2 linked regions of the Ketobacter sp. MCCC 1A13808 genome follow. Each later gene encodes a partner of the first gene's protein in a complex. Links are inferred from orthologs where the notes say so. Each region holds a gene or a part of one and is shown in the gene's direction. Other genes may lie near its edges. The genes, in order: FT643_RS13820 and cheY.

What was found.
Region 2: the proteins of FT643_RS13820 (region 1) and cheY are in contact, whole or in part, in a solved structure (PDB 1A0O), measured with the Escherichia coli proteins. The link is inferred for Ketobacter sp. MCCC 1A13808 from one-to-one orthologs.

What each region holds. Positions count from the first base shown.
Region 1 is NZ_VRKW01000007.1:48,936-60,603, reverse strand. The notes cover bases 3,256-6,188. They hold FT643_RS13820 (chemotaxis protein CheA), read left to right. Parts: upstream 3,256-3,631; coding sequence 3,632-5,746; downstream 5,747-6,188. Other genes in these bases: FT643_RS13815 (chemotaxis protein CheW), read left to right, coding at 5,758-6,188; FT643_RS13825 (response regulator), read left to right, coding at 3,256-3,599. In the rest of the region: FT643_RS13845 (hypothetical protein), read right to left, coding at 1-434; FT643_RS13840 (LON peptidase substrate-binding domain-containing protein), read right to left, coding at 562-1,179; FT643_RS13835 (glycosyltransferase family 4 protein), read right to left, coding at 1,227-2,354; FT643_RS13830 (STAS domain-containing protein), read left to right, coding at 2,902-3,180; more of FT643_RS13825, read left to right, coding at 3,237-3,255; more of FT643_RS13815, read left to right, coding at 6,189-6,273; FT643_RS13810 (chemotaxis protein CheW), read left to right, coding at 6,275-6,772; FT643_RS13805 (methyl-accepting chemotaxis protein), read left to right, coding at 6,810-8,678; FT643_RS13800 (CheR family methyltransferase), read left to right, coding at 8,675-9,523; chemoreceptor glutamine deamidase CheD, read left to right, coding at 9,536-10,183; FT643_RS13790 (protein-glutamate methylesterase/protein-glutamine glutaminase), read left to right, coding at 10,195-11,256; FT643_RS13785 (methyl-accepting chemotaxis protein), read left to right, coding at 11,443-11,668. UniProt on the Escherichia coli protein: Involved in the transmission of sensory signals from the chemoreceptors to the flagellar motors. CheA is autophosphorylated; it can transfer its phosphate group to either CheB or CheY.
Region 2 is NZ_VRKW01000001.1:429,108-440,572, reverse strand. What follows is about bases 5,242-7,971. They hold cheY (chemotaxis response regulator CheY), read left to right. Parts: upstream 5,242-6,278; coding sequence 6,279-6,665; downstream 6,666-7,971. Other genes in these bases: FT643_RS01965 (chemotaxis protein CheA), read left to right, coding at 7,485-7,971; FT643_RS01970 (protein phosphatase CheZ), read left to right, coding at 6,701-7,474; FT643_RS01980 (RNA polymerase sigma factor FliA), read left to right, coding at 5,404-6,114; FT643_RS01985 (MinD/ParA family protein), read left to right, coding at 5,242-5,366. Also shown: flagellar biosynthesis protein FlhB, read left to right, coding at 1-704; flagellar biosynthesis protein FlhA, read left to right, coding at 912-3,032; flagellar biosynthesis protein FlhF, read left to right, coding at 3,062-4,513; more of FT643_RS01985, read left to right, coding at 4,545-5,241; more of FT643_RS01965, read left to right, coding at 7,972-9,737; FT643_RS01960 (protein-glutamate methylesterase/protein-glutamine glutaminase), read left to right, coding at 9,752-10,894; FT643_RS01955 (flagellar motor protein), read left to right, coding at 10,900-11,465. UniProt on the Escherichia coli protein: Involved in the transmission of sensory signals from the chemoreceptors to the flagellar motors.

The sequences.
Region 1 (11,668 bases):
TCGTCGTCACCTCCAGTCGTGTAACGGATCAGTCCGCCTTCAACAGTCGAGGTATCGGTAAGATACATACCGCCCAGGACGGTTAATATATCAACGTTACCGGCAACCAATGATCCGTCTATAAAGTACCCTTTAACCGGATCAAACAGATAACGACCACTGACGGTCATGTCTTCATCGTCGTCTCCATTGTCCGAATAATCGAAACTGGCGTACGACGATTTTGCCAAAAATGGGTAGGCTTTGCGTGGACCATCCTGGTCTGCCACATTTTCCATATACACGGTGCCGCTTAGAGAAAAAATGGTGTCATCGTCGTTCGGGCTGTCTACTCTGCCAAAATCGCCGCCCACTTCGTATTGATAGGCAAACGCAGAGGCACTGCACATAAGGGTACTAGCGACGGTAAATTTCAAAATGTTTTGTTTTATCATGGTCTACTCCTGAGGCATTCCATACCGGATTAAAATTGGCCGGTATTATACTGCTTCGAGTCCAGCTTCTGGAGAAATTCTGGTAACGAAATTTTAACCGGATGTCGATAAGCGGCAAACAAACGGATTATTTTTGAGCCATATGTTCCAGACAGTCGAGTAAATCGTCGCACCGTTGTTTCAGGTTATTCGTAGTGAGGAGTGATTGCTTCGTAGACGATGCCAGTGGCAGCAGCATGATCAAATAGTTCATGAGTTGCTGGGAATCAAGCTTGTGCGGGTCGGTGATTAATTTATTCATGCCGCTCAATTCCAGTAATTCTTTTAGTAGCTCGCGGAATGGTTGCGGCGGATCTGCTGAGAGTTCACCTTCATCGGAAATGACATGTGATGTGCCTATCCATAGCCCGTTGTCCTGCAGCCGGATTTGTTCCAGCTGTTGGCGTGTTTGCCCTTCGATGGTGATCGACAGCAATCCGTTGCCCAGTTGGCCGAAATCAGTAATGACAACATAGGTTCCCACTAAATAGAAGGGGACGTTGTCGTCGGCAGCCTGCCCGGGCCGGTTGACTTCCTGTTGTTCCGAGCCGGGGCAAAGTAACGCCACGATAAACCCGCTGCCCTGGCGCATACAGCGAGACACCATATCCAGATAGCGTTGTTCAAAAATCTGAAGGTGCATTTTGCAGCCGGGGAAAATAGGGGTGTTCAGAGGAAAAATAGGCGTTAGCTCGGAACTTTGCATTCGATACTCCTTCTTCGAATCGGCATAAGGGGGGCATTGCGTATGCCCTAGGGGGACCATCCCAGAACCGATTTGTAGAAATCAACGGTCTCTGCAACCACTTTGTCCGCGTAGAAGGTGTTCTTGGCCTTGATATAAGCCCGCTCTACGAGGTTGTTTCTGAATTCTTGATCAGTTATCAGCTTGTGAATTTGTTGGCGGCAGCCTTCAATATCACCGGCCTCAAAAAGCAATCCACAGTCTCCGTTTTCAAGCTGGTCAGGTACACCGCAGATTCGGGTTGCAGCGACCGCTACTTTTGCCGCCATTGCTTGCTGAATGACCATCGGTGCCGTCTCTTGATAGGAGGGCAGAACCAGCATGGACGCTTTTGAAAACTCCTCCAAAATCTGAGTTTCATTGATCAGACCAAGAAATTCAACTCGATCCTCGAGCTTGAGCTGCTTTATCAGTAACTTAATCTGGTTAACGTAGGCTTCGTCGTTGAGCGCACCTGCCAGAAACAGCTTGAATTCCAGGCTCTTGTCCAGCGTACCGAGTGCCTGAATCAAGTCAGTTATACCTTTCCTGCGGATCAACTTGCCAGCGTACAAAATCCGCCCCGGCTCTTCCTGGCGAACCACTTCATAGAACTTGTTCTTGATGGGGTTCGGGATATGAACGCATTTTCCTTTTAATCGATCCCCGTAATGACGTTTTACATAAGGGCTGATAAGGATTTTAGGGTTCGGGCTTTTGACGCAATATCTTTCCGCTATCCAGCTAATCAGGCGGAAACGCATGCGGTCTTTGAAGGTTGCTCGGTATTTGGCATCTTCGCTGATCATGCCATGGAATGTAACCATGGAGGGGTAGCCGGATTTCGAAGCCAGATAGCCCTCAACGCTGGCATCCTGGGCATGGATGAGGTCGGGTTTAATCTGATTCACGCATGCCATAAAGGATTTGAAGTCGCTTCGGTAGAAGGTGAGGTTGCCGCCCCGTTTTGCTCTGGGCAGGACATGAATGCGGATGCCATCCTCTATGGCTTCTTCCGGTTCGGAAATATTGGAACGGAAGGTAATAATACTCAGGTCTACTTCTTCAATTTTCTTCAGGCCGTTTACGATATAACTGGAAACCGCCTGCACGCCGCCATCAATTTTCTCACCGCCGATAGGGTAGTCAGTTGCCATAACAATCTTCATTTTCTTCATATGGTCTCAACTTCTAAAGTTTGTTCATTCTGAAATAGCAATCTCAGGATTGTAGGGGTGCGGGTGGAAGCGTGCCAGGATAACACCGGACACCTCAAATGCAAAAATACCAAACTGCCTTAGCTTTTTGGCTGGACAGCCTAATCGCCCTGTGTGGCTCCGCCCGGGCCCCAATTCCGGCGTCGGTCGGAGCCGGGGTAATCCCCATTGTCCCGCGGCCCTCCCGGTTTTCTTTATAAGTTTCAGTCGCCTGCGGCCAATAAGCAGGGCAGATAAAGGGTCACCCGAGCTGACCCAGTTCTCAAATACTGAACTATTCCTGTCGGAATTTGCGTCAGTGCCCATACTTATATAGGTGATTCAGAACCTGCTTAAAGAAAACCTTAGTTGCTTAGTGGTTAAAAATTAAGTCGGCTATTTCCATTTATTATAAGTTAGTTAAGTGCGGGTACCCCATCACTGAACTACTGTTTAAGAAAGCTGACCAGTTTATTACGTAGCGGATTGGTTTGGATAGGGAAATTATATGACCAGCAAGACCACTTACGATTGCGGCGAACAGCTTAATATTGCAGAAGCCGCATCACTCTATGCAGGGCTCCAGAATTCCCTGAAATTGACTTCCCACGTTGAATTGAGCGCGGCCGATGTCGTGAAAGCCGATACGGCGGGCTTGCAACTATTGGTTGCGTTTTCCCGGGAGTTGGCTCGCACGGGCGGTGGGCTTACCTGGAGCGAACCCAGTCAAGCACTGGTTGAAACTGCGTCTTTACTAGGGCTCGACGGCGAATTGGGCCTTGCATGAGTAACGTAGTTAAAAGTAATGCTAAAGAACTTTTTGTTTTCAGGAGTAAAAGTTAGATGGCGAACATTCTAGTTGTCGACGATTCCGCGTCCATGCGGAACATGGTATCGGCAACCCTTCAGTCTGCCGGGCACCAAGTGCAGGATGCAGGCGATGGTCAGCAAGCGCTGGCCCGAGCAAACGGAGGGCGTTTTGATGCCGTGATCACTGACTTGAATATGCCGGTCATGAACGGAATAGAGTTAGTGAAGAATCTGCGTGCCATGCCCAACTATAAATACACCCCGATCCTATTGCTGACCACCGAATCTTCTGACGGAAAAAAAGCAGAAGGTAAGCAAGCGGGTGCGACCGGCTGGTTGGTGAAACCCTTTAATCCCGAAAAGTTGTTAGCTACGGTTGCACGAGTGCTGGGCTAGCGTCACTATTTTTGCAGGTAGAGGCTCACTCTATGTCAATTGATTTGCAGCAGTTTCATGAAGCATTTTTTGAAGAGAGTCTTGAAGGCCTTGATGTAATGGAGAACGGGCTGCTGCAAATAAGCGGTGGTGTTGTCCCTGATGCAGAGCTAATCAATGCGATTTTCCGTGCTGCCCATTCCATTAAAGGTGGCAGTGGTACATTCGGCTTTTCAGAAATCGCAGATTTCACGCACATCATTGAAACCTTGCTGGATGAAGTTCGGGACGGTACCCGCGTACTGGATGCGGACGCGATCGAGTTATTGCTCAAGTCCAGTGACTGTTTGCGGCATATGGTGCAAGCACTTCAATCCGGTTCGGCGATAGATAAAAGCATTGCCGAACCATTGGTCGCCGCAGTTGAAACGCTACTCTCGCATAAGCCCGGCACCGAACCAAACGCTTGCGTGGAAACAGATAATACGGATCCCGGCGCTGCCGTGACGGGATGGACGATAACGTTTCTTCCTGAACCGCAAATTCTAATGACCGGCAATGAGCCAGCGCGAATTTTTCGTGAATTGGCTGATTTGGGCCAGTTGCAGGTCATCGCTAACACCTCGAAAATTCCTGATTTTCAGCAACTCACCGTAGACGAATGCTTTATCTCCTGGACCATTATCCTGACAGGAGCAGCGAGCCGGGAGCAGGTGCTTGAAGTTTTCGATTGGGTCATTGACGAATGTGCTTTAACTATAGAAGCAATCACCGAGGATGTTTCGCAGCCGGATTCAGTCACCCCGGCGTCCATCACTCAAGTGACTTCGGCAATGGCAGAAGCGCTACCCGCTACCCATTCGAACGATTCGGTTATTGAAGACAGCTTGCCAGTATTGGATTCCGGACCTGGAAACGCTGCGGTAGCAGAACAACCACGAAGTCCGACTACCACCAGTGCGAGTTCTTCTATCCGTGTGGGCATCGATAAAGTCGATAGCCTCATTAATCTGGTTGGCGAATTGGTAATTACGCAATCGATGCTGTCGGAACTGGGCAGTAATTTTGACATGAGCAAGCTGGACAAGCTTGCAAATGGGCTGGAGCAGCTGTTGCAAAATACGCGGGAATTGCAAGAGAGCGTAATGCAGATCCGCATGCTTCCGATCAGCTACGCCTTTAACCGTTTCCCCCGCATGATCCGGGACTTGTCCTCTAAAACCGGCAAGAAAATTGAATTAAAACTGAGTGGTGAAAATACGGAGCTGGACAAAACCGTGATGGAACAGATCAGCGATCCGCTGGTGCACTTGGTAAGAAACGCCGCCGATCATGGCATTGAATTACCCGAGGTTCGTCAGGCAGAAGGGAAACCGGAAACCGGAACAATCTACCTGGATGCGTTCCATAAAGGTGGAAATATAGTGGTCGAGATCCGGGATGACGGTCGCGGAATTAACCCTGAAGCCGTGTTAAGCAAAGCCAGGGAACGAGGCATTGTCGGTGCTGACCAGGTGCTGTCCACCCAAGAGATTTATGAGCTTATCTTTGAACCTGGCTTTTCTACTGCGGAGTCGGTGAGTGATATATCGGGCCGTGGCGTGGGTATGGACGTAGTCCGCCGTAATATCAGTTCTTTGGGTGGCCGTATCGAAATTGAATCAGAGTTGGGTAAAGGGTCGACTATTCGGGTGCATCTACCCCTCACCCTTGCCATCCTCGACGGTCAGTTGGTTCGTGTTGGCACCGAGGTGTATATCATTCCGCTGGTCAGCATCGTTGAATCCCTGCAAATTAAGTCGGAATTAGTGAATAAGGTTGCGAGCAATATGGTGCTCTATCGACTGCGTGAAGACAACGTCCCCATCGTTCCCATCTATCAGGAATTCGGGATAGAAGCCGATAACCCCGAGTTAGAAAATGGGCTATTGGTGGTAGTAGAAGGGGAAGGACAAAAAATCGGTTTGTTGGTAGACGATTTGTTGGCACAACAGCAAGTGGTGATCAAAATTCTGGAGAGCAACTACCGCAGGGTAGAAGGTATCTCCGGCGCGACGATACTGGGCGACGGTTCGGTTTCGATGATACTGGATGTGCCGGGTTTGATCCGGCGAGCCTCCGATTCCCGTGGACGCGAAACGGTCCGCAAGCAATTTAAAGCAGCCTAAGGAGGAAGCTCTTGGATATTCAGGCTTTAGCTTCAACCATCCCTGTCGAAGGCGAAGCCATTCTTGAAGGGTTGGATTTTATCCGTAGTGGAAAAGAATATTTAACCTTTTCATTGGGTCAGGAGAATTACGGTGTCGATATTCTCCGGGTAAAAGAAATTCGCGGTTGGGAAGCACCGACTCTCATCCCTAATTCACCGGATTACGTTAAAGGCGTTATCAATATCCGCGGGACCATCATCCCGATAGTTGACTTACGGATCCGCTTCGGTGTTGGAAAAACGGAATATCTGCCCGTGACGGTGGTTATCGTACTAACGGTAGGGTCAGTTGAGAAAAGCCGAATGATGGGCTTTGTGGTGGATGCGGTCTCTGATGTGCTGAGTGCCCATCAGGAAGAAATCAAGGCTGCGCCTGCGTTTGGCGCAAATATTCCTACCAATATGATCGAAGGGCTGGTGAATGTCGGTGACAGCGTAGTGACGTTGCTGTCGACTGATCAGCTTCTGGATCTGGAGGATTTGTAAGTTGAAAAAGGAATCTTTGGGGATTGCCCGGGAGTATTTAACCTTTCTGTTGGGCGACGAAGAATATGGTGTAGATATTCTGCGCGTGCAGGAAATAAGAGTGTGGTCACCGGTTACGGTCATTCCCAATACGCCGGACTATCTCAAAGGTGTGATCAACTTGCGGGGAACCATTGTTCCCATTGTGGATTTGAGGCAGCGTTTTCGTTATCAAACGCACGATTTTAAAAATACCACCGTGGTGATTGTGTTACAGGGTGAGGTAAACGGAAAAACAGCATCGGTTGGTTTGGTTGTAGATGCCGTGTCAGACGTCCATAAGGTGGACGCAACTGACATTAAGGAAGCGCCCGATCTTGGTCGGAATATCGACGGCTGTTTCGTTCAGGGTATGGCAACGCTAGGCGACCAGATCATCATTCTGTTGGATTCGGTTGCGCTGTTGAATGTGGATGAATTGCTTAGCCAATCCGGCCAACCAATCATGCGAGCGGGCTAAATATTAATTACATTGATTTTGGATGTAGGGTGAAAAAATGAATAAACGGACCGGTAACACAGCTAAAACACAAAAGCGCGCACCTACTACACGGCGACGGGCTACCACCAGCAAGGCAGTGGCGAAAAGTCCCGGCAAGGGCGCTGCAACCACAGCCCGGGACAACCATTTTTACCAAGCCGTTATCGATACCGTACGAACTGCCATTATGGTGGTTGATAAGGATCTTGTGGTCACTTATGTCAACGAAGGCACCAGGACGTTGTTGCGCGATAATGTTGACGCCTTTGAATCGGCGTTCAAGCATTTTGAGGCTGACAATATCGTTGGCAGCTGTATTGATATTTTCCATGAAAATCCGGCACACCAGCGCAGAATCTTGGCGGACCCAGCGAACCTTCCTCATAGTGCGGAAATCCGCGTAGGGCCGCTGGCGTTTAGCCTATATATTTCAGCATCTTTTGATGCGAAAGGAAATCATAACGGCAGTATTCTGGAGTGGGCTGATATCACCAAAGAAAAGGACGCCTACGCTGATTTTGCGGGACAGATTGAAGCGATCAGCAAGTCGCAGGCAGTGATCGAATTTCAGTTGGATGGCACCATCCTCACCGCGAATGATAACTTTTTGAAAACGATGGGGTATTCGAAAGAGGACGTGGAGGGCAAGCATCACCGTATTTTTGTTGAGCCCGCGTACGCCCAAAGTGCGGAATATCATATGTTCTGGGATAAGCTCAACCGTGGTGAATACGATGCGGGCGAATATAAGCGATTGGGTCGTGACGGTAAGGAAGTATGGATACAGGCGTCTTATAACCCGATATATGATTTGAATGGTAATCCCTACAAAGTCGTGAAATACGCAACGGATATTACGGATCGGAAAAATGCCGTCGCAAAAATAAAAGAGGTGTTAATGTCACTTTCCGGTGGCGATCTTACGAAGAAAATCGATGTGCCGCTGGGCGCTGAATTCAGCGTTCTGGGTGACACCATGAATTCCTTGGTCGACAGCCTGAATAATATGGTGAGCGAAATCCGGTTGGCATCGAATAATGTGTTTTCGGCGTCACGGGAAATAGCCCAGGGCAACGCTGATTTAAGTCAGCGCACGGAATCGCAGGCCTCAAGTTTAGAGGAAACCGCCTCCGCCATGGAAGAATTGACCACTACGGTACAGCAAAATGCAGAGAACGCGACCGAGGCTACCAAGCTCGCGAGTGGTGCAATGGAAAAAGCCAGTAATGGGGGCGAAGTGGTACAGAACGCGGTTTCTGCGATGGACGAAATTAATCGTTCGAGCAAAAAAATTGCGGATATCATCGGCGTCATTGACGAGATTGCCTTCCAAACCAATCTACTTGCTTTGAACGCCGCGGTGGAAGCCGCGCGGGCGGGAGAACAAGGGCGTGGGTTTGCAGTAGTCGCCGCCGAAGTGCGGAGCCTGGCGCAACGCAGCGCTGCAGCAGCGAAAGAGATAAAGGGCTTGATCAATGACAGCGTTGATGCCGTTGGAAAGGGGACGCGTTTGGTTGATGAGACCGGAAAAACATTTGGTGAACTGGTGGATTCCGTTCGCGAAGTCGTCACCATGATATCGGACATAGACAGTGCCGGGAAAGAGCAGGCGGCGGGTATTAACGAAGTGAGCAAAGCGGTCTCCCAGATGGATGAGATGACACAGCAAAATGCGGCACTGGTCGAGCAGGCGTCTGCTTCCAGCAAATCCATGGAAGAGCAGGCTCAAGGATTACTTGATCAGGTTGCGTTCTTTGAAACGGGTGAAGATGACCGCGCTGTAGTCTCTCCGGTTCGCTCGCCTCGGGCTGCGGTAGTGAGAGGTCGCCGAGCGGGTGCAAATATTGCCGCTGTTCCTTCTGATGATGAGTGGGAGGAGTTTTGAGTTCGAGCGCTTCTCAACGCAGGGCGGATGAATATTCTCTGAGTGAAGAAGAGTATCGGTTTGTTTGTAAATTGGTTTATGACTGCACCGGAATCGTTCTGGATGAACGGAAGCGGGAAATGGTGTATCGCCGGCTTATGCGCCGGGTGAGGGAGACCGGGTTGCCATCCTTTTCCAGCTACTGTGAGCGATTGAAAAACGATGAACAGGAATTGCCGGCGTTTATCAATTCCATTACCACAAACCTAACCAGTTTCTTCAGAGAAAACCACCACTTCGAGTATTTGAAAAGCCAGATCATTCCGGACTTAATACGGGGTAAAAGTGACCGGAAACTGCGGATTTGGTCTGCTGCCTGCTCAACGGGAGAAGAACCGTACAGTATTGGCATCAGCCTATTAGAAGCGATGCAAGGAAGACTGCAGGAGTGGGACGCCAAAGTTCTAGCCACCGATCTTGATAGTGAGTGTATTGAGAAAGCGAAGGCCGGTATCTATAAAACGGAGCGAATAAGCGCATTACAGGACAACCGCCAAAAGCGCTGGTTTATGAAAGGAAAATCAACGACCTCGGATAGCGTCAAGATTAAAAGTGAGGTGGCGGCACTGATTACGTTTAAAACCCTGAACCTGTTGCACGATTGGCCGATGAAAGGGCCGTTCGATGTAATATTTTGCCGTAACGTATTGATCTATTTCGACCGGGCCACCCAGGCCGAGTTGATCGCACGGTATCACGCCCTGCTCAGTCAGGGTGGCTATTTAATGCTGGGACATAGCGAAAGTTTGCCAGCGGATTATATTGGGTTTGAGGTAGTGGGCAGGACGGTGTTCCGTAGGCTATGAATGAGATTTGTTATGACTACTGAAGCTACAAAAATCTCACCTTGTCTGGTTGGTTTTGAACACGTTAATCGCTATTGGGATAAGCGTCACAAGTGTTTCGTTGCCAAAATTCTGCCGGGTGAATTTTATGTGACGGCACAGAATGAGGCCATCGCTACGGTTCTGGGTAGCTGTGTGTCCGCCTGTGTCTGGGACGAAGAAGTGGGCATTGGCGGAATGAATCATTTTATGCTTCCGCTCACCGATAAAGACGTTCACAGCATTACCTGGGGAACTCGTCTAGTGCCCGGAGAGGCTACCCGATACGGAAACTATGCAATGGAGCACATGATAAATGAAATTCTAAATAACGGGGGCCGTCGCGGTGCCTTGAAAGCAAAAGTCTTTGGAGGAGGCAAGATAATCGCGAATATGAGTGATGTCGGGTTGCGTAATGCGGAGTTTGTGCTGGATTATCTGCATACAGAAAGAATACCGCTATTAGCGGATAGCCTGGGCGACAATTACCCACGAAAAGTGATGTTCATTCCTGCCTCCGGTAAGGCGTATATGCGAAAGTTAAAGTCCATGCACAACGATACCATTCTTTCAAGAGAGAGCAACTACGGTAATACGATCCTGAGTAAGCCTGTGGATGGTGATATTGAACTATTCAGTTAGTAGGTGACTTTATGAGCAACTCCAATATCAGAGTGTTAATAGTTGATGACTCAAAAGTGATCCAACGCTTGCTGTTTGAAATATTGACCAGCGCTCCTGGTATTGATGTGGTCGGAATTGCGGGTGATCCGCTCGAAGCACGTAACATGATTAAAAGATTAGATCCGGATGTCATTACACTGGATATAGAGATGCCGAAAATGGACGGCATCACTTTCCTGCGTAACCTAATGCGCTTAAGGCCCATGCCCGTTGTGATGATTTCAACCCTGACGCAGAAAGGCGCGGAAATAACGCTGGAGGCATTAGAGATCGGAGCCGTCGACTATATCGCCAAGCCGAACCACGATTTGATGAACAACTTGAAGCAGATCACTGCTGAAATTGTGCACAAAGTTAAAGTGGCGGCGCGCGCCAATGTGGATTGCTTTGCCGATAATAAGCGCCAAGCGCAACCTGTAATAGCTGGCGGTAGCTCCTTAAACAGCAATCGGGAAAGCAATATCGATTTGCTTGCCATTGGTGCTTCCACCGGTGGAATCGAGGCGATCAAGCAAGTATTAATTCGGTTGCCAACTAATATGCCGCCGATAGTGATCGTTCAGCATATGCCGGCGGGGTTTACTGCTTCGTTTGCCAATCGCTTGAATAACCTACTCGATCTGACTGTATTGGAGTTTGACCAACCCAGGATCAAGCTTGATAGAAACCATGTGTACATTGCCAATGGTAATCGCCATATGTTGGTTGAATTCAGTCAGGGTGCCTATTTTGGGATTGCCAGCGATGACGCCCCCGTCAATCGACACAAGCCTGCCGTCGATGTGTTGTTCAGCTCGATCGCAGACCACAGGGCATCCCATTCCATCGGAGTGCTGCTGACCGGCATGGGCATGGATGGTGCCAGCGGTTTAGGCAAAATGAAGCGCGAAGGCGCGATCACCGTGGCCCAAGATGAGAAATCGTCCGTGGTGTGGGGTATGCCTCGGGTCGCTATTGAAGAAGGCGTTGTTGACAAGGTGCTGCCGTTAAACGAGATCGGTAACTTTTTATCAGAGCAGTGTTTGAAATAACACTGGGATTGGACATAAATTATTTTTTTAGGGAGAAGAACGATGGCGTTGACGACAAACAAGCACTTTCTTCTGGCTTTGTTCGTTAGTGTATTTTCGCTGATTTTGATAATGCTCTCTTCCAGGTGGTGGGCGTCGGGTGCGGCTGTATTGTCAATTGCAATATGGATCAGAGCTTTCTTTCAAATGAGTTCGTTGCAATTACTAGCAACTAGCCGGGATCAGCAGCAAGCGGGCGATGCTTCCCAGGAAATGTCCAAAATCGGCGAATCGATCGAGCTCATTCTCAGTGAGGAAATAAAGCACATTGATGAAAATATTACCCGTATTTTCAAACTGGTGCAGGATTCCACCCTGTTACTGCAAGAAAGCTTCAAACACGTCGTTGATAAAACCGGACTGCAAACCGAGC
Region 2 (11,465 bases), on another replicon or contig:
TGGAAATGACAAAAGCCATCGCTAAGTTTTTATTGGTCGGCACTTTTGCGATTCTGATTATGCAGTACGATTGGGATCGCTACCTGGCCCTGGGGTTCCAACCCGTGGACGAAGCCATGACCAGCGGTGTGATATTGGTTGCCTGGGCGTTTTTTTATTTGTGTTGTTCCCTGCTGTTGATCGCGGCGATTGATGTGCCGTTCCAAATTTATCAACACAAAAAGCAATTGAAAATGACCAAGCAGGAGGTCAAAGACGAATACAAGGACACCGAAGGTAAGCCGGAAGTTAAAGGAAAAATTCGACAGAAACAACGGGAAATGGCACAGAGTCGTATGATGTCAGCCATTCCCGAAGCCGACGTGGTGATTACCAACCCCACCCATTATGCAGTTGCCTTGAAATACGATTCCAAAAAAATGTTAGCGCCGATACTGGTGGCAAAGGGCGCCGATTTTGTGGCGTTACAAATCAAAAAAGTAGCGCTGGCCAACGACGTGATAATCCTCAATTCGCCGCCGCTTGCGCGATCCATATATTACCATTCTGAGCTGGATCGGGAAATTCCGCAGGGTTTATATGTTTCGGTCGCTCAGGTTTTGGCGTATGTTTTTCAGCTGGAGCAATTCCAGCAAGGTAAGGGCCCCAACCCCGGTACTACGCCTGACTTTGTGGTACCGGAGGACATGCGCAAAGACGAGTAATAGCGCTATAGTTTATAAGCAGTGCCGTTGTTATGTCATGCCCCACGCCGTTTTCATAATCCCGGATAAAATCTCGATCAAAAGCGAAACCACAGCGATTTCGAACGATTTTTGTTGTTTGGGCACAATCTTTGCGAGCGTTAACAAAACCGGAGATAAATTCCTTCAATAGCGTCAAAATATTGTTGTTAACCAAGCGTAGGTACTATGGCAAGCGGAGCATTAACACAGGCAGGCGGCATCTTAAAACGGGGCAGTTGGGGCGCACCAATCTTCCTCTTGGTGGTTATGGCAATGATGACATTGCCGATGCCGTCAGTATTACTCGATGTTCTGTTTACATTTAATATTGCGCTGGCGCTGGTGGTGTTGCTGGTTTCGGTTTACACCATGCGGCCGCTGGAATTCGCTATCTTCCCCACTATTTTGCTGGTAGCGACGTTGTTACGTCTGGCGCTCAATGTCGCTTCAACGCGGGTTGTTTTGTTACGCGGTCACGAAGGGGGGGATGCGGCAGGAAAGGTAATTCAATCCTTTGGTGAAGTGGTTATCGGCGGTAATTACACCGTGGGGCTGGTGGTCTTTGCGATCCTGATGATCATCAATTTCGTGGTCGTCACCAAAGGCGCCGGTCGCATTTCCGAAGTCAGTGCGCGATTCACGCTGGATGCGATGCCCGGTAAGCAAATGTCCATCGATGCGGATCTGAACGCCGGTGTAATTAATCAGGACGAAGCCAAAATACGCCGCGAAGAAGTGACCCAGGAAGCGGACTTTTACGGATCCATGGACGGTGCCAGCAAGTTTGTCCGTGGGGACGCGGTGGCGGGTATCCTGATTCTGATTATCAATATAGTCGGTGGGCTGGGCATCGGTATGGCGCAATACAATCTGGGCTTTTCAGAGGCCTTAAAGGTGTATGCGTTACTCACCATCGGCGACGGTCTGGTAGCTCAGATTCCCTCACTGTTATTGTCTACTGCGGCGGCGATTATTGTTACCCGGGTCAACAGTTCGCAGGATTTGGGTAATCAGGTGATGTCACAGATGTTCGGGTCGCCCCAGGCGCTGGGTATATCGGCATTGATTCTTGGAATCATGGGGGCGATACCCGGTATGCCGCATTTTGCTTTTCTGGGTCTGGCGTCTATTTGCGGGGGCGGTGCCTATTGGATTCATAAGAAGCGTGAGAGTAAAGGCATCTCGAACAAAGATGATCAAGTGAAAGAAAAGCAAATGGAAGAATTGGCCCAGCAGCGTGAAAGTGAATTTAAAGAGCTGGGCTGGGAAGATGTTCAGCCGGTGGATGCCATCGGTCTGGAAGTGGGATACCGCTTGATTCCATTAGTAGACAAGCAGCAAGGAGGGCAGTTACTGGGGCGTATCAAGGGTGTGCGCAAAAAGCTGTCTCAGGAACTGGGGTTTCTTATGCCCTCGGTGCATATACGCGATAACCTGGATCTGTTGCCGAACGCCTACCGCATTACCCTGATGGGGGTGGCCATTGACGAAGCCGAAATTCACGCAGATCGTGAATTGGCAATTAACCCGGGTCAGGTATTCGGAAAAATTAATGGTATTGAATGTAAGGACCCGGCGTTTGGACTGGATGCTGCCTGGATCGAAGCGAATCAACGGGATCAGGCGCAAACCATGGGTTATACCGTGGTGGATGCCAGCACCGTGGTTGCAACTCATATTAATCAGGTGATGTTAAAGCATTCCCACGAACTTTTGGGTTTTGAAGAAGTACAGAAACTATTGGAAAACCTGCAGAAAGCGTCACCCAAGCTGGTCGAAAACCTGGTTCCGAATCCATTGCCCCTGAGCAAGCTACATAAAGTGCTGCAAAACCTGTTGCAGGAAAGTGTACCTATCCGCGATATACGAACCATTGCAGAGGCGTTGGCGGAAGTCGCGCCGAAGAGTCAAGATGCTGACGCGCTGACGTCGGCAGCGAGGGTTTCATTATCCCGCATGATCGTCCAGACCATATACGGCGTGGGCCATGAGCTGCCTGTTATCACGCTCCAGCCAGAGTTGGAACAGTTGTTGCTACAAGCAGTACAACAGGCACTAAATTCTGGCGGTAACGCAAGTGACGCAGTGATAGAGCCGGGGCTGGCAGAAAAATTACAGCGATCGGTTTCAGATGCGGCACAGAAGCAGGAATTACAGGGTAACCCGGCCGTATTGCTGGTATCCGCGGGCATCAGACCAATGTTGTCACGCTTCCTCCGCTTCAGCGTCACCGGTTTGAATGTCCTGTCTTACAACGAAGTACCTGACAATAAACAGATCACGATTACCGCTTCTGTTGGTCAATAAACGGGATCGGTCAAATGAGGAAACAAACCATGAACACACGAAAATTCATAGCAGCAGATATGCGCCAAGCGTTGAACCTGGTGCGTGATGAACTGGGTGCTGATGCCGTGATTCTGTCTAATCGCAAGGTCGAGAGCGGCATCGAAATCATTGCCGCCGTCGATTACAACCAGGTGCTGGAACAGCATAAAGAGCGCGAACGCAAGGCGAACCACATGCCGGATTATATGGATAACAGCGCGCAACCACCCAAAATGGGTGATCCTGCCCGGGTGCTGAAAGAGGCCCATAACGGGTATGCTCCGACGGAAGAAGAAAAGTCAGAATTAATGGCAGCGCTACAACGGCGCGGTCAGGCTAACGAGCAATTTGACGCGTTGTTAAAGCAACGTCAGCAGCAGGAGTCGGGTGTATCGACTCAAGAGCCTCAAGTGCAAATCAGTGCCCGCGCGCGGCAGCGAATGCAGGCCCAATCGGCGGCTCCCCGGGTTGCAGAACCTGCGCCTGTTGCGCAGCAGCAAGCACCGCAATCCGGTAGCGAGCTGGCGGCTATGCGCGGCGAACTGAGCCAGTTGCGTCAGATGCTCAATATCCAGATGGCGAATGTGGCCTGGGGCAGCTTTAACCACCAGAACCCATTATCCGCCTCCGTATTCAAAAAATTGGCGCGCCTGGGTTTGTCCCCGGCGCTGTGCCGGAAGCTGGTTCGTAATGTGCGTGCCGATACCGATATCAAACAGGCCTGGAAAACCTGCCTGGTGGAGCTGAGTGACGATCTGCCGTTAATGCAGGCGGACATTGTGGCCCACGGTGGTGTTTTTGCCTTCGTCGGACCGGCGGGTGTGGGTAAGACCACCACCATTTCTAAAATAGCCACACGCTATGTATTGGAACACGGCGCCGAGAATTTGGCACTGGTCACAACGGACAGTTATCGCCTTGCGGGTCATGAGCAGCTCAGCACGTTGGGCCGCATTCTGAACGTACCGGTACGGGTGGTCACTGAGCAACAGTCCCTGGAGCAAATTTTACGGGGATTGTCCCGCAAAAAACTGGTTCTGATCGATACTGCGGGTTTAAGCCACAAAGACCAGGTTCACCGGGAACAGATGGATATGCTGGAAACCCTGGGTGATCACGTGCAGCGCTGGTTGGTGTTGTCTTCCACCACGCAACGCAGAATTTTGGATAAAGCGGTTGCGGATTATAAACATCTGAATCTAGACGGTTGTATTCTCACAAAACTGGACGAATCCGCAAGTTTGGGCGAGGCTTTAAGCATGGTCATTGAATCTCAGCTGCCCATAGCCTATACCACGGATGGTCAGAATATCCCTGATGACTTACAGCGACCGAATGCGACGCGTCTTCTGAATCATGCCATTGCACTCGCGAAGGGGTACAGAATGGACGAAGCGGAGGTGGCAGATTATTACAGCGATGCCATTTCGGATGCGGAAGCGGAGCTGGCCTACGCCTAGCAAACTGAACCAAGGTGCATACAAAAATTTTATGAGCAATCATTCTGTACAGGTTATCGCAGTAACGGGCGGTAAAGGTGGTGTCGGCAAGAGCAACGTCTCAATCAACCTGGGCGTGTGTCTGGCGGAGATGGGGCGCAGGGTGGTGTTGATGGACGCCGATCTGGGGCTGGCAAACCTGGACATCCTTTTGGGTATTACGGCGCGTAAAAACTTATCCCATGTTTTGAATGGCGAATGCAGCTTGTCCGAAATCCTGGTGGACGGCCCCGGCGGAATTAAAATCGTACCGGCATCATCAGGCACCCGGGAATTGGTGAGCATGGGCACGCGGGAGCACGCCGGTCTGATTCACGCTTTCAGTGAGCTGAGCGATCAGGTGGACGTATTGCTGATCGATACCGCTGCAGGTATCTCCGAAATGGTGGTCAGTTTTCTTACGGCAGCCCAGGAGAGCCTTTTTGTTGTAACCAACGAGCCCACCTCTATTACCGACGCGTATGCGTTGATGAAACTGCTCAATCAACAGCACGGCATGTACCGTTTCAATGTGTTGGCCAATATGGTTCGCACGCAACAGGAAGGCCGGGAAATCTACGCCAAGCTCACCAAAGTAACCGACCGCTTTCTGGATGTCGCGTTGCAATTTAGCGGTTGCATTCCGTTTGATGAATACCTTCGCAAAGCCGTGATGCGTCAAAAACCGGTGGTGGAAGCCTATCCCCGCAGTAAAGCGGCATTGGCATTCCGAACCCTGGCAAATAAAGTTGACGGATGGCCGCTTCCTACTACGCCGCGCGGCCATCTGGAGTTTTTCGTGGATCGTCTGGTGCAGGGCGTAGCCGCCCGTTAGACAGGCAAAAGCAATGTTGGGTCAAAGACAGCAGCATATGTATAACGATAAATCGGCACCTCAACTGGATGCGATGGTGGAGCAGTACACGCCCTTGGTCAGGCGCATTGCTCATCACCTGATGGGTCGAATGCCGTCCTCGGTTGCGGTTGAAGATTTATATCAAGCTGGTTTGATTGGCCTGCTGGACGCGATCAAGCGTTTTGATAATAGCAAGGGCGCCAGCTTCGAAACCTACGCCGGTATCCGCATTCGCGGGGCGATGGTGGATGATGTGCGGAAGGGCGAGTGGGCGCCGCGCTCGGTACACCGTAATGCGCGCCGTATCCAGGAAGCCATCCGCAGTGTCGAGAATCGCACCGGTGCCGATGCCCATGACCGGGATATCGCCAACGAATTGGGTATTTCCCTGAACGAATACCATGCCATGCTTCAGGACAGCATGGCGACACGTTTGTTCAGCCTGGATGAAATGGAATCGCCGGACGATTTTATTGACAGTGAGCGCCAACAAGAGCAATCCCTGAACCCTTTTGAAGAACTGCAGCATGGGGATTTCCGCAATCACCTGGCTAAGGCAATCGAGCAACTTTCTGAGCGTGAACAATTGGTTATCTCGCTTTACTACGACGAAGAGCTGAACCTGAAGGAAATCGGTGAAGTACTGGGCGTTAGTGAATCGAGGGTGAGTCAAATTCACAGTCAGGCTGCTCAACGATTGCGAACCCGCCTACAAGAGTGGCTTTGATATTTATACAAAAACTGGATACGGCTAGATCTACAACTAGACTTAGTAAAAAGTCTGTTGAGAGATAGAACAGCGGGTGCTGCCTGCTCGACGGATTCCAACAGCATGTTAACCACCGTAGTTTGCACATTAGACGTAGTGAACTGGGTTCAGTGGAGGCAACTTTGAACAAGAACATGAAAATTCTTATTGTTGATGACTTTTCTACAATGAGACGAATTATAAAGAATCTTCTTAGGGATCTGGGGTTTACCAACACCCAGGAAGCGGATGACGGCACTTCTGCGCTTCCGTTACTCAAATCTTCGGATTTTGATTTCCTTATTACCGATTGGAATATGCCGGGTATGACCGGGATCGATTTACTGAAAGAGGTTCGAGCCGATGCCAAGCTGCAAAGTTTGCCGGTATTGATGGTGACGGCAGAAGCCAAGCGTGAACAGATTATTGAAGCTGCTCAGGCCGGGGTAAACGGATATGTGGTGAAGCCATTTACGGCGCAGGCGCTACAAGAAAAGATCGAAAAGATATTTGAACGAGTGGACGCCTGATTACAGTCACCGTGAACATCAGATGTGAGAACAGCATGACGGAACAAGGGCAACAGGAACAGTTAGTCGAGTATGCCAAAACTCTGTTAGAACAGCTCGAAAGTGGTGAAGCCAACGAAGCGATGCAGACCATTGCTCAACTGCATCAGAAGCGTGATCAAGTGCTGTTTCATGAGGTGGGACGGTTAACCCGAAGTCTGCATGAATCGATAAAAAACTTTGCCATAGATACCACCAATTCACAAATGCGCGAAGAGATGTCGCGAATGCAAGATGCTTCCCAGCGCCTCAACTATGTAATCGAAAAAACAGAGAGTGCAGCCAATAAAACCATGGACATGGTTGAGTCAACCATGCCGATCTCTGCGCAATTGGCGAATGAAGCAAAAGCGTTGAAGTTAGAGTGGGATCGTTTAATACGCCGTGAAATGCGGCCGGAAGAATTCCGCGAGCTGTCAAAAAAAGTCGGCGTTTTCCTGACAACAGCCACGGAAGAAAGCGCGACGATCAATGCCAATCTGTCCGGCATTATGCTGGCTCAGGATTTTCAGGATTTAACCGGTCAGGTAATCAAACGGGTTATTGAGCTGGTTCAGGAAGTTGAAGTGGAACTGGTCAACCTGGTCGCTATGGCCGGTTCCATTGATGAGATCACCGGTGTCAAGCACGATGACCTGACCCCGAACACGGAAAAAGCAAACGCACCTGATATCGGGCCGGAAGGTCCGATCATGGAACCGGAAAAACGCAACGACGTGGTTTCCGGCCAGGATGATGTCGATGCCTTGTTGTCCAGCCTCGGATTTTAAGGAGTAAGGTATGAGTTTCGACGCCGACGAGGAAATCTTACAGGACTTTTTGGTCGAGGCCGGTGAGATACTCGAACTGCTATCCGAGCAATTGGTGGATCTGGAAAATCGCCCTGACGACGCCGATCTTCTGAACGCGATTTTTCGCGGTTTTCACACGGTAAAAGGGGGAGCGGGTTTTTTGCAGCTCGATACCCTGGTAGATCTTTGTCACGCCGCTGAGAACATTTTTGATTTACTTCGTAATCATAAGCTATCACTCAATGCTGAGTTGATGGACACCTTCTTGCAAGCGTTGGATTCCGTCAATTCCATGTTCGCTCAAGTGCATGCACGCCAATACCCCGATGCAGCGGATCCGGCTTTAATGGATGCGTTACACGCTATTCTGGAGGGCGGGTCACCTGCTGTTGCTGCGATCCCGGATGCAGACACAGCGGAGAGCGTTGTTTCTGAAGGCGATATTACAGACGAAGAGTTCGAGCAATTTCTGGACGCCTTGGATGAAGAAAAGAGTAAACCTGTGGAAACTCCGTCGGCTGCGGGTACCGGCGCCGGTGACGAGATCACGGATGATGAATTCGAAGCGCTACTTGATCAGTTGCATGGTAAGGGAAAATTTGGTGGTCCTGCTGTAGCCAGTAAGGAAAAATCAGAAGCCGATACAGCGGTAGCGGCGTCGGATTCGATCAGCGATGACGAATTCGAAAAATTACTAGATGACTTGCACGGCAAAGGAAAACACGGCGGGGTACCCGCAGCGGAAAGCGGCAAGCCAAAAGCAAAAGCAAAATCGAAAACGGCCGCTAAGGCGAGTCCCAAAACAGCAGCGAAAAAATCCGCTTCAACAGCCGCCGCCGCACCGAAAACCGGTGCGACATCGTCTGATGAAATCACCGATGACGAATTCGAGTCGATCCTCGACCAAATGCATGGAAAAGGCAAAGGCCCAACGGCCGCGCATTCTCCCAAACCGGCCAAAGTTGCACCTGATGCGACGCCGGAAGCCAAGTCAGAGCCGGTAGCCAAAGCAGCCGTTGCAAGCGGCGAGAAAAAGCCGGTCGCGCGCCCGCCTGCGGGCAAAGAATCCGCTCCGGCGGCAGAAAATACCGTGAGGGTCGATACCAAGCGCCTGGATGAAATCATGAATATGGTGGGCGAACTGGTGTTGGTGCGTAACCGATTAGTGCGTCTGGGCTTAAGGACCGCGGATGAAGATTTGTCGAAAGCCGTCGCGAATCTGGACGTGGTCACCGGCGATTTGCAAACCGCAGTGATGAAGACCCGAATGCAGCCGATCAAGAAAGTATTCGGACGCTTTCCGCGAGTGGTTCGCGATCTGGCCCGCAACCTGAAAAAAGAAATCAGCCTGGAGCTGGAAGGCGAAGAAACCGATCTGGATAAGAATCTAGTGGAGGCTTTGGCCGATCCGTTGGTGCATTTGGTGAGAAACAGTGTTGATCACGGCATCGAAGCACCGGACGTGCGGGAGATGATGGGCAAACCCCGGATGGGCAAAGTGGTGTTGTCTGCGGAGCAGGAAGGGGATCATATCGTGCTCTCAATCACCGACGATGGCGGTGGTATGGACCCGGATATGTTGCGCAAAAAAGCCATTGATAAAGGTTTGATGGACGAAGAGGCCGCTGCCCGCCTGGATGATACCGAGGCCTTCAATCTAATCTTTCATCCGGGCTTTTCCACCAAAGACCAGATTTCCGATGTATCCGGCCGCGGCGTCGGCATGGACGTGGTGAAAACCAAAATCAGCCAGTTAAACGGTACTATTGAAGTTCATTCCGAAAAAGGGGTGGGGTCACGTATTGCCATAAAAGTACCTCTGACGCTTGCGATTATGCCAACGTTAATGGTGATGCTCGGTAAGCAGGCGTTTGCGTTGCCGTTGGTGAATGTGAACGAAATTTTTAATTTGGATTTATCACGCACCAACGTGGTGGATGGGCAGGAAGTGGTGGTGGTGCGGCAGAAAGCATTGCCGTTGTTTCATCTAAAGCGCTGGCTCATACACGGTGTCGAAAGTGAGAATCAGCAAGCCCACGTGGTCATTGTCAGCGTGGGCACCCAAAAAGTGGGTTTCGTGGTGGATCAGCTTATCGGTCAGGAAGAGGTTGTTATAAAGCCCCTCGGTAAAATGCTCAATGGTACGCCGGGAATGGCTGGTGCCACTATAACCGGAGATGGTCGTATCGCACTGATTCTGGACATCCCGAGTATGCTTAAAGCTTATGCCCAACGGGTGTAGGCCGGAGATGATGAATGCCCATTAGTGTTTTAGTTGTTGACGATTCTGCATTTTTTCGTCGCCGTATAAAGGAAATTCTTGAAAAAAACCCCAATTTAAAAGTGGTGGGGTTTGCTGAAAACGGTAAAGAAGCAGTCGACCAGGTCAAGCAGTTAAAACCCGATGTGATTACCATGGATTACGAGATGCCGATGATGGATGGCATCAGTGCTGTGCGGGTCATCATGGCAGAAATGCCAACGCCTATATTAATGTTTTCTTCGCTGAGTTATGAAGGTGCCCGGGTGACACTGGATGCGTTGGAGGCGGGCGCGCTGGATTATTTGCCGAAAAGTTTCGAGTCTATGTCCGGCGATGCTTGTGACAGCGTCAAACTGTTGCAAGACCGGGTCATTGCTATTGCAGGGCGGCGTTCTTATCTGCGTCATAATACTGCTACAACATCCGCTCCAGTGGCGAGTTCTGCACCGTCCACGATAACGTCCACGTCAACCGCCAGCCCGTCGCCCAGGCAGGTAAACCCGGTCACCACAGACGTTAGCTCTGCGCAAGCAGGGCGTCGCTCGCGATCGCCGTTGGATTCGCTGGGCAGTGAACGTTTAAGGATGCTGCTGATTGGTGCTTCAACCGGCGGCCCGGTGGCTCTGCAGAACATTCTAACCGCGCTACCGGCGAATTTTCCATTACCGATTTTACTGGTTCAGCATATGCCCGGCACGTTCACCTCAGCGTTTGCTGAGCGGCTCGATCGCTTATGTAAAATACGGGTAAAAGAAGCGGAAGAAAACGACCAAATTCGCCCCGGTCTTGCTCTGCTGGCCCCCGGTGGCAAGCAGATGCTGGTTAGCGATAACGGCCAAAGCGTATCGATCATCGAAGGTAATAACCAGTTTCAATATAAGCCCAGTGTGGATGTCACCTTTGGCTCGGCTGCGCGCAGCGTACGTGGAAAAATTCTTGCGGTGGTGCTTACCGGAATGGGCAGTGATGGCCGGGAAGGGTGTAAATTATTAAAACGGGGAAAGGCAACAATCTGGACCCAGAACGAACAAAGTTGCGTGGTGTACGGAATGCCGATGGCCGTGGAATCTGCCGGTTTATCCGATGCGGTTATCGATATTAAGAATATGGGAACGCTTATCAGCGAGTTACATTAATTACTATGGATGTATTGAGTGTTGTCGGGTTGTTAGTCGGAATTATCGCCATAGTTGGTGGTAATGCGATGGAGGGCGGCCATCTGTCCGGCTTGGCTAACGGTCCTGCTGCGGTGATTGTTTTAGGGGGCACGTTGGGCGCCGCTATGCTGCAAACCCCGATGGCAACCTTTCGTCACGCGTTCGTAGTATCGCGATGGATTGTTTTCCCTCCAGCACTGGATATGCGGGGCAGTATCGACCGCGTTATAAGCTGGAGTACTACTGCGCGCAAAGAAGGATTGCTCGGTCTGGAGGCGCTGGCAGAAACCGAGAGCGATGAGTTCTCCCGAAAGGGATTGCAATTGCTGGTGGACGGCGGTGAACCTGAATCCATCCGCAGTATTCTGGAAGTGGAATTGATTACCCAGGAAGACAGGCACCTGCATGCGGCCAAGGTATTTGAAGCGATGGGTGGTTACTCACCCACGATTGGCATTATTGGGGCGGTTATGGGGCTGATACATGTGATGGGTAATCTGGCCGACCCCAGTAAATTGGGGGCCGGAATCGCCACTGCATTCGTCGCTAC